Regions from separate parts of the Geobacillus sp. Sah69 genome, predicted to be linked through region 1. Evidence: a T-box and tRNA genes for the amino acid it is inferred to sense, from the RefSeq annotation. Region 1 holds a T-box; the other holds one or more tRNA genes.

The links. The T-box of region 1 lies ahead of AP057_RS10430 (valine--tRNA ligase). A T-box ahead of a tRNA ligase gene usually reads a tRNA of that ligase, here a tRNA-Val.
Region 2: it has a tRNA-Val gene. The T-box ahead of AP057_RS10430 (valine--tRNA ligase) is inferred to sense a tRNA for this amino acid. The anticodon was not compared.

Annotation. Positions count from the first base shown of each region.
Region 1 is NZ_LLKS01000039.1:114,092-118,637, reverse strand. It holds gene AP057_RS10430 (valine--tRNA ligase) at 1-1,836, opposite strand, end outside; T-box leader at 1,937-2,266, opposite strand; gene AP057_RS10425 (hypothetical protein) at 2,406-2,594, shown strand; gene ysxE (spore coat protein YsxE) at 2,632-3,660, opposite strand; gene spoVID (stage VI sporulation protein D) at 3,705-4,546, opposite strand, start outside.
Region 2 is NZ_LLKS01000042.1:10,282-14,827, forward strand. It holds rRNA gene AP057_RS10970 (16S ribosomal RNA) at 1-270, opposite strand, end outside; tRNA gene AP057_RS10975 (tRNA-Ala) at 475-547, opposite strand; tRNA gene AP057_RS10980 (tRNA-Pro) at 560-633, opposite strand; tRNA gene AP057_RS10985 (tRNA-Arg) at 638-711, opposite strand; tRNA gene AP057_RS10990 (tRNA-Leu) at 715-800, opposite strand; tRNA gene AP057_RS10995 (tRNA-Gly) at 816-890, opposite strand; tRNA gene AP057_RS11000 (tRNA-Leu) at 902-986, opposite strand; tRNA gene AP057_RS11005 (tRNA-Lys) at 1,004-1,076, opposite strand; tRNA gene AP057_RS11010 (tRNA-Val) at 1,362-1,437, opposite strand; rRNA gene rrf (5S ribosomal RNA) at 1,446-1,562, opposite strand; gene lysS (lysine--tRNA ligase) at 2,070-3,554, opposite strand; gene dusB (tRNA dihydrouridine synthase DusB) at 3,885-4,546, opposite strand, start outside.

The DNA of each region.
Region 1 (4,546 bases):
TAAAATCCAATGGTCGGCGACCGTTTTTTCGCCGCTCAAATCAAGCTCCTCGTACGTCATGCCGCCCATGTTCATCAAGGCAAAGCGCGAGGCGTTCCAAATTTTGTTAGCAAAATTCCACGTCGCTTCGACTTTTTCTGTGCTGAAGCGCAAGTCTTGCCCCGGCGAGCTGCCGGTCGCCAAGAAGTAACGGAGCGCATCGGCGCCGTACTGGTCGATCACATCCATCGGATCGACGCCGTTGCCGAGCGATTTGCTCATTTTCCGCCCTTGGGCGTCGCGGACGAGACCGTGGATGAGCACGTCTTTGAACGGACGCTTTCCGGTGAATTCAAGCCCTTGGAAAATCATGCGCGACACCCAGAAGAAAATGATGTCATAGCCGGTGACAAGCACATCGGTCGGGTAGTAGCGCTTGTAATCCGGCGAGTCGGTATCCGGCCAGCCCATGGTCGAGAACGGCCAGAGCGCCGAGCTGAACCATGTATCAAGCACATCCGGGTCTTGTTCCCAATTTTCAATGTCCGCTGGCGGCTCATGGTCAACGTAAATTTCGCCTGTTTCTTTATGGTACCATGCCGGGATGCGATGCCCCCACCAAAGCTGGCGTGAAATGCACCAGTCGCGGATGTTCTCAAGCCAATGCAAATACGTTTTTTCAAACCGTTCCGGCACGAACTGCACTTTGCCGTCGGTTTGCTGGAGCTTGATGGCGGCTTCGGCGAGCGGCTTCATTTTCACAAACCATTGCGTCGACAAATACGGTTCAATAACCGCGCCGCTCCGTTCGCTATGACCGACTGAGTGCACGTGCTCCTCGATTTTAAAGAGGACGCCTTGTTCTTGCAAATCGCGGACGATCTGCTTCCGGCATTCAAACCGGTCAAGCCCCTGGTATTGCATGGCGTTTTCATTCATCGTGCCGTCTTCGTTCATGACGAGAATGCGCGGCAAGTTGTGGCGATTGCCGATTTCAAAGTCGTTCGGGTCGTGCGCCGGCGTAATTTTGACCGCTCCGGAGCCGAACTCCATATCGACATATTCGTCGGCAATGATCGGAATTTCGCGGCCAACGATCGGCAGTTTCACCATTTTGCCGATCAAGTGCTTGTACCGCTCGTCATCCGGATGCACGGCAACGGCCGTATCGCCGAGCATCGTCTCCGGACGGGTCGTCGCCACCTCGATGAAGCCGGAGCCGTCGGCGAGCGGATAGCGCATATGGTAGAGCGCGCCTTTCACTTCTTTATAAATAACCTCAATGTCCGACAACGCGGTTTTCGTCACCGGATCCCAGTTGATGATGTATTCGCCGCGGTAAATGAGCCCTTTCCGGTAGAGCGAGACGAACACTTCGCGCACCGCTTTGGAAAGCCCTTCGTCAAGTGTAAACCGCTCGCGCGTGTAATCAAGCCCAAGCCCTAACTTCGCCCATTGGCTGCGAATATGGCCGGCGTATTCTTCCTTCCACTTCCACGTTTCTTCTAAAAATTTTTCCCGGCCTAAATCGTAGCGCGACAGCCCTTGCTGGCGCAATTTTTCCTCGACTTTCGCCTGGGTGGCGATGCCGGCGTGATCCATTCCCGGAAGCCACAGGACGTCATACCCTTGCATCCGCTTCATGCGCGTAATGATGTCTTGCAGCGTCGTATCCCACGCATGCCCTAAGTGCAATTTGCCGGTGACGTTGGGCGGCGGGATGACGATCGTAAACGGTCGTTTGTTCGGATCACCGGTCGCTTCAAAAAATTTTCCTTTCAGCCACCATTCGTAGCGCCCGGCTTCAACGGCGCGATGGTCGTATTTGGGCGGCATCGACACTTCGTGCTGTGCCATGTTTCATTTCCCTCCTTCAACATGATGGACAATGCGGCCGACGGCGGCTTCCCACTAAGCAATGCCGCACAGCCGGCAAGCAAAAAAGCCCCTTTCATCCGAAAAGGACGAAAGGAGCTGCTTTCGCGGTACCACCTTTTTTCTTAAGCCTAGAAGGCTGGTGATGAAGAGAACCGCAACACGGCCAACCCACCGGTGAAACATCGGCTGGCGAGCCCACAATCAGTTTAGTTGACCGGCCTTCTAGAAGCTTAAGCGCTTCATTGGCATAACGGCATGATGCCGGCTTCCTCTACTCGGCAGCAGCGCCTTTCAAAGAAGCAGCTCAAGGGCGACCTTCCAGCAGCCGTCATCCTAGGAAATCTCGCAGCTTCTGATTTCCCTCTCTGCAGGCGCGGACCGCTGTACTCCTCCCCGTCTTCGCTTTTGTCGTCATGATTCGATTATTATACTACCATTGTCCATCATCTTTGCCAAGTTTTTATTTATTTATTCCATCCGTGTGCATTTGGTGACAAACCACCGCACGTTTCATATTGTATAGTAAACCGGAGAAGGAGGGAACACCGATGCGGCGATTCAACCCGTATTCATGGCCGCCTTGGCTTCGGCAAGTGCGCGCCGTCTGCGCCCAAGTGATCATCCCGCTCACCATTTTTCAAGCGATCCGCACCATTTTTCTGCCAACGACGTTTGATGTCATTTTATTGGCCATCTTCGTTTTCATTGCCGTGGCGCTCCATTTGGAATGGATTTAGTGCGACGCCGTTTTGTTGGGCTGGATTCAAAATCCATTTAACCATTGCTGCTTTCATCCGCCGGCTGTTCATTATCCATCGCCTCTTCCTGCTGCGCGGCGTCGCGTTGGACAAGATGCATGACAACGGCCTCCATGTTTTTGAACGCCCAGTAACAACGTTGCAGCGCGGTCACATATTCCCGTTCGTTCCGCTCGTTCCGCGAAGCGGCCTCATACCGCTCCAAACAGCGGACAAACCCACGCGGCTCCGCCAAATGGCTGTATAAAAACGCCCGCTCCCCGTCGGACAGCGGCAGCTCCTTCTCGTACTCCCCCATCCCTTCAAGCCACTCGCGCCCAAGCGGCGGCATTGTCTGTACGTGAAAACGGAGCGCGGCGATCACATCAAAGAGCGGCGAATTCCAATGCGCCCGCTCCCAACTGATCCAATACGGCGGGAGATGGTGGGAGAGGCGCGCTTTGCCGTGCACCCAGGCGATGCGCCATTGCTTCGTCTCTTTGAGCGTCTCTTCCCACACATCGAGCCGTTCTTCAGCGAACGAGTACGCGCGCATCACCTCATGAAAATAGGTGCAGCATTGGAGCTGAAACGGAGACATGTACCACGCCGCTTCGTACCGCTCAATCCGTTCTTCCCAAACCATCCGCGCCCGTTGCCATTCGTCCTTTTTTTGCTTTCGGTACGCCGCCGCCTCTTCCTCACTCACCTCGATCGTACGGACGGTGGCGCGATGGAGGCGGGCGAGCTCGCGAAAAAAGGCGTCCACCGCATCCTTCTCCACCTTTGATTCGCCGTCATGCCATGCTTGCAAATAATAAAGGCGCCTGCCTTCTGTGGCAAACAGCGACCGCCGCCGCGTCAGGTAAAGCGGGAGACAATGGGGGCCGCCATGCTGAAGAGACTGCCAAACGGCGGCGGCTTCTTGCTCGCTTTCAAGCGGCTTTAAGGCGAAAACACCGCGGTTCGTGTATACTTTGACGGCTTTGCCTCGCTGCTCCATGCGCTCTGGACGAAGACCGTACTGGGCGAGCACAGCCTCATATCGGTCAGCCTGTGCGGCCATTTGTTACGCCCCCTTATCGGCAAAAGAAACGGAAAGCGTTCCTTTCATGAGAAAGGACGGCTTCCCGCCATGGCCGGAATATAGAGCAGCTGCCCCTCGTGCACGTCATCTGGGCCTTCCAAATCGTTGGCGCGCAAAAGCTGCGAGACGGTCACATCATACCGTTCGGCAATCTTGTCCAATGAATCTCCTTGCTGGACGATGCAAATTTTCAGTTTCGTAAACTCTTTCTCCTCGCTTTTCGCAAACAGTTTCGTCAAGTAAAGCGCATTTTCGCTTTTTGTTTTCGTTTCTTCTTCCTCAACCGCCTTTTTCGCCGCCCCGATCGATACCTTCGCCTCAGTTGGCGGCAGCAGCGAAGCGATGTCTTCCTCCGTCTGTGCGCTGACCTCCTTCGTTTCCGTCTCAAGCGGCAAAAACGGCTCTTTGGCCTCCTCTTCTTCCTCAGCCTCCGTTTCTTCATGACGCATGGCGGCCGGCTCCATGACGGAAACGGTCGTTTCGTCGGCGGCAAAAACCGGCTGTTCATCCGCCTCATCGGTGAGATCATCCGCGGAAGCAAACGCTTCCTTACCGGCCGCTTCCTTGCGGGCGATTGATTCAAACGGGGCAAACAGCGGCTCATCGTCCTCCTCATCGTCCGGCAAATCATCGTCAAGCGGCGCTTCACTGATGCCGCTGATCGAAATGTCGGCAGTGATCAGCAATCTTCCGTTTTCATCCAAATCATAATCAAACGATTCAACCGTCACGTACACATCCTCAAGGGAACGAATGCGGTTTTTTGGAATCGTAATATCGATTGGAAAGCGGTGCGACAGTTCGCTGATCCCGTCTTCGCGCACCGAAATGTGCTGAATGAACCGATAACCAGCCAGCTCAAACA
Region 2 (4,546 bases), on a different contig from region 1:
CCTCACCAACTAGCTAATGCGCCGCGGGCCCATCCGCAAGTGACAGCCCAAAGGCCGCCTTTCAACCGAAGACCATGCGGTCTTCGGTGTTATCCGGTATTAGCTCCGGTTTCCCGGAGTTATCCCGGTCTTGCGGGCAGGTTGCCCACGTGTTACTCACCCGTCCGCCGCTGACCGAACAAGAGCAAGCCCTCGTTCGGTCCGCTCGACTTGCATGTATTAGGCACGCCGCCAGCGTTCGTCCTGAGCCAGGATCAAACTCTCCAAAGAAAGTTGATTGGCTTTTGCTTCGGCCCATGCGGACCTCCGCTTTTCGTATTGTCCAGCTTCGATCCGCCGCCGCTCGGGGTCAAATAACCTTCACCTTCCGGGTGCAAGCATCCTTGCAGGCGAAGAACATTTGCCCATCGCGGCGACCCGCGGACCTCCGCTTTTCGTCGCGCTTCGTTTCGTTCAGTTTTCAAGGAACGATAATGGAGCCTATCGGGATCGAACCGATGACCTCCTGCGTGCAAAGCAGGCGCTCTCCCAGCTGAGCTAAGGCCCCATGCGGACGCTATCGGGAAGACAGGATTTGAACCTGCGACCCCATGGTCCCAAACCATGTGCTCTGCCAAGCTGAGCTACTTCCCGCTAACGCGCTCGAGAGGATTCGAACCCCTAACCTTCTGATCCGTAGTCAGATGCTCTATCCAATTGAGCTACGAGCGCAAGTGCCGAGGGCCGGACTCGAACCGGCACGGTAGTTACCTACCCCAGGATTTTAAGTCCTGTGCGTCTGCCAATTCCGCCACCCCGGCTAATAGGAAAATAAATGGAGCGGAAGACGGGACTCGAACCCGCGACCCCCACCTTGGCAAGGTGGTGTTCTACCACTGAACTACTTCCGCCCAAATCATTATGCGGGTGAAGGGACTCGAACCCCCACGCCCGTAAAGGGCACTAGACCCTGAATCTAGCGCGTCTGCCAATTCCGCCACACCCGCAAATATATAGTTGGTAGTGAGCCATGGAGGACTCGAACCTCCGACCCTCTGATTAAAAGTCAGATGCTCTACCTACTGAGCTAATGGCTCATGGTTGGGTATACACTCACAGCGAACGATGTCCCTTCCTCTGCTAGCGTATTCGAAGATGCAAGATGCGTCGGGACAACTCGCAGCAAACTCGATGATGCAACGCTCGTTGCTCTACCTACTGAGCTAATGGCTCATGGTTGGGTATACACTCTAAGCTTCATTTCACTCTACCTGCCCCTTCCTCTACAAGCTTATTCGAAGAAGTCAAGTGCGTCGGGGCAACTCGCAGCGAACTCGAAGATGCAACGCTCGTTACTGAGCTAATGGCTCATGGTATATAAATGGTGGAGGATGACGGGATCGAACCGCCGACCCCTTGCTTGTAAGGCAAGTGCTCTCCCAGCTGAGCTAATCCTCCACGCTGTTGCCTAGCGACGACCTACTCTCGCAGGGGCGCTGGCCCCAACTACCATCGGCGCTGGAGGGCTTAACTTCCGTGTTCGGGATGGGAACGGGTGTTTCCCCTCCGCTATCATCACTAGGCAGTCAACAGAACAGACAAGTTATATTATAATCAAATTTGTTTGCTTGTCAATATCCTTTTGTTCGTCATTATTGACGTCTCACGTGCTATCATAATATAACACACTGAAGAAAGCTTGTCAACTCATTTCGTTTTTTGTTTTGTTCTCAAAAACAACATTGCTCATTATATACATTCTATGACTAAAAGTCAATCGTCGAACGAAAATTAGCGTTGGTACGTGTTATAGGCAAATGCGAGTGGTGTATGATGCAAATATGATTTGCCAAGACGATAGTAATGATCAACGATTTTCCGGTTTAGATCTTTCCATTTGTCTAGGACGGGCGGCAAATTGAGAAACTTTGCAACACTATAACTTCGTTCCTTTCGATTTCTCAAAAACCAAACGAATCCGTTGTTTTTCACCGGCCTTCTTAGGGGCTGGCAGCAGCCGGCTTTTTCTTGAATCGAGTTCTCATAACAAACTGTCCCCTGCCGTTGTTCGCAACAGGGGACGATCGTGGTTATTTATGGCGCATTTGCGGGAAGAGCAATACATCGCGAATGGACGGTGAATTGGTCAAAAGCATGACTAACCGGTCGACCCCGATCCCGAGTCCGCCCGTCGGCGGCATGCCGTATTCGAGCGCTTCGAGGAAATCTTCGTCCATTTCGTGCGCTTCATCGTTTCCTTGTTCGCGCTCCTTCAGCTGCTCCTCAAACCGTTGACGCTGATCGATCGGGTCGTTTAGTTCCGTAAAGGCGTTCGCATGTTCGCGCCCGACGATGAACAGCTCAAACCGATCGGTAAAGCGCGGGTCGTCTGGGTTTTTCTTGGCTAATGGCGAGATTTCGACCGGGTGGCCGTAAATGAACGTCGGCTGGATCAGTTTATCCTCTACTTTTTGTTCAAAAAATTCATTGACGATATGGCCGAACGTCATGTGCGGCGCGACTTCGACACCGTGTTCTTTGGCCAGCTCCCGCGCCTCTTCGTCGCTCATCTGCCGCCAGAAATCGACGCCGACATATTCCTTGATCGCATCGACCATATGGAGGCGCCGCCATTCAGGCGTCAAGTCGACAAGATGTTCGCCGTACTGGATTTTTGTTGTGCCAAGCACTTCCGTGGCAATATGAGCGATCAAGTTCTCCGTTAATTTCATGATATCGCGGAAGTCGGCATACGCCTCGTACAATTCGAGCATCGTAAACTCCGGGTTATGGCGGGTGGAAATGCCTTCATTCCGGAAAACGCGCCCGATTTCATACACTTTTTCCAAGCCGCCGACGATGAGCCGTTTCAAATGCAGCTCGATGGCGATCCGCATATACAGCGTCATATCGAGCGCATTATGATGCGTAATGAACGGGCGCGCCGCCGCACCGCCTGCTACGGCGTGCATCATCGGTGTTTCGACTTCTAAGTAGCCATGGCTGTCAAGATAGCGACGCATCGATTGAATAATGAGACTGCGGGTGATGAACGTCTTTTTGCTCTCCGGATTCATAATTAAATCGAGGTAGCGTTGGCGGTAGCGCTGCTCGATATCTTTTAAGCCGTGGTATTTTTCCGGCAGCGGACGCAGCGCTTTTGTTAAAAATTCATACGACGATACTTTGATCGAAAGTTCGCCGACCTTTGTTTTAAACATCGTGCCGCGCACGCCGACGATGTCGCCGAGGTCGGAGATTTTAAACAGCTCGTATTGCTGTTCGCCAACATCGTCTTGGCGGACGTAAATTTGAATTTGTCCCGTCACGTCCTGGATGTGAGCAAAGCCCGCTTTTCCCTTGCCTCTCTTTGTCATGATGCGGCCGGCGACGGCGACTTCGATTTGTTGCTCTTCGAGTTCCTCTTTTGACAAATCTCCGTACAGTTCAAACAGCTCTTCCGCTTTATGCGTGCGCTCGAACCGTTTGCCAAACGGATCGACACCCAATTCCTCAATTTTTTTCAGCTTTTCCCTGCGGACGCGCAGTTGGTCGTTCAATTCTTCATGGCTCATACCTCATTCACTCCATTTAGCGATTTTTTACGAAAAATACTGCCAGCACCCGCTGGCAGTCTTCCGCTGCATGAACGTCATCTCCGTTGTGTGAACTACCCGCTACCTACGCTTCGCTTAGAGGTGAAGGCTTCAAGCGACTTGTGCGTGTTCGCCGAACGGTAAGCCACACACCAGAACCCTTTACGCTTCCCTTCGTTCCGAAGGTGTCCGTTCTAGCCATATTCTATCCTATTCGTTGGCTAACGCCAACCAACATTCATCTCCCACTTACTCACTGGGTTACACCCTTCGCGTTCCTTGAGGTGGGAGACTTCTTTCGGAAATCCGTTAAACGGCTTCGGCGTTCGCCGCCCGGCTTTCCGCTTCTTCGGCGACTTGAAGCAAGAGCGCGGCCAATTCGTCCCGCGTCTCGCACTCGTTGATGGCGTTGCGGATTTTCGCCGCCCCGCGGATGCCTTTTAAATACCAAGCCGCGTGCTTGCGCATTTCTTTCACCGCAATGTACTCGCCTTTAAGGGCGATCAGACGGTCCAAGTGCAGCAGGCAGACATCGATTTTTTCCCTTGGGGTCGGTTCGGGAATGAGCTCCCCTGTTTCTAAATAGCGGACCGTGCGATAGATTATCCACGGGTTGCCGAGCGCCGCCCGCCCGATCATCACGCCGTCAACCCCAGTTTCTTCGAGCATCCGCTTGGCATCCTGCGGCGTTTTGACATCACCGTTTCCGATGACTGGAATGTTGACGGCCTCTTTGACTTGCTTAATGATGTCCCAATTCGCCTTCCCTTCATACATTTGCACCCTTGTCCGTCCATGGACGGCGACGGCTTTGCCGCCGGCGCGTTCGACCGCTTGGGCGTTTTCAACAGCGTAAATATGTTGGTCATCCCAACCGATTCGCATCTTGACCGTGACGGGTTTTTCGACGGCGTCGACAATGGCGGCGACGACATCGTAAATTTTGTTCGGGTCGAGGAGCCATTTCGCTC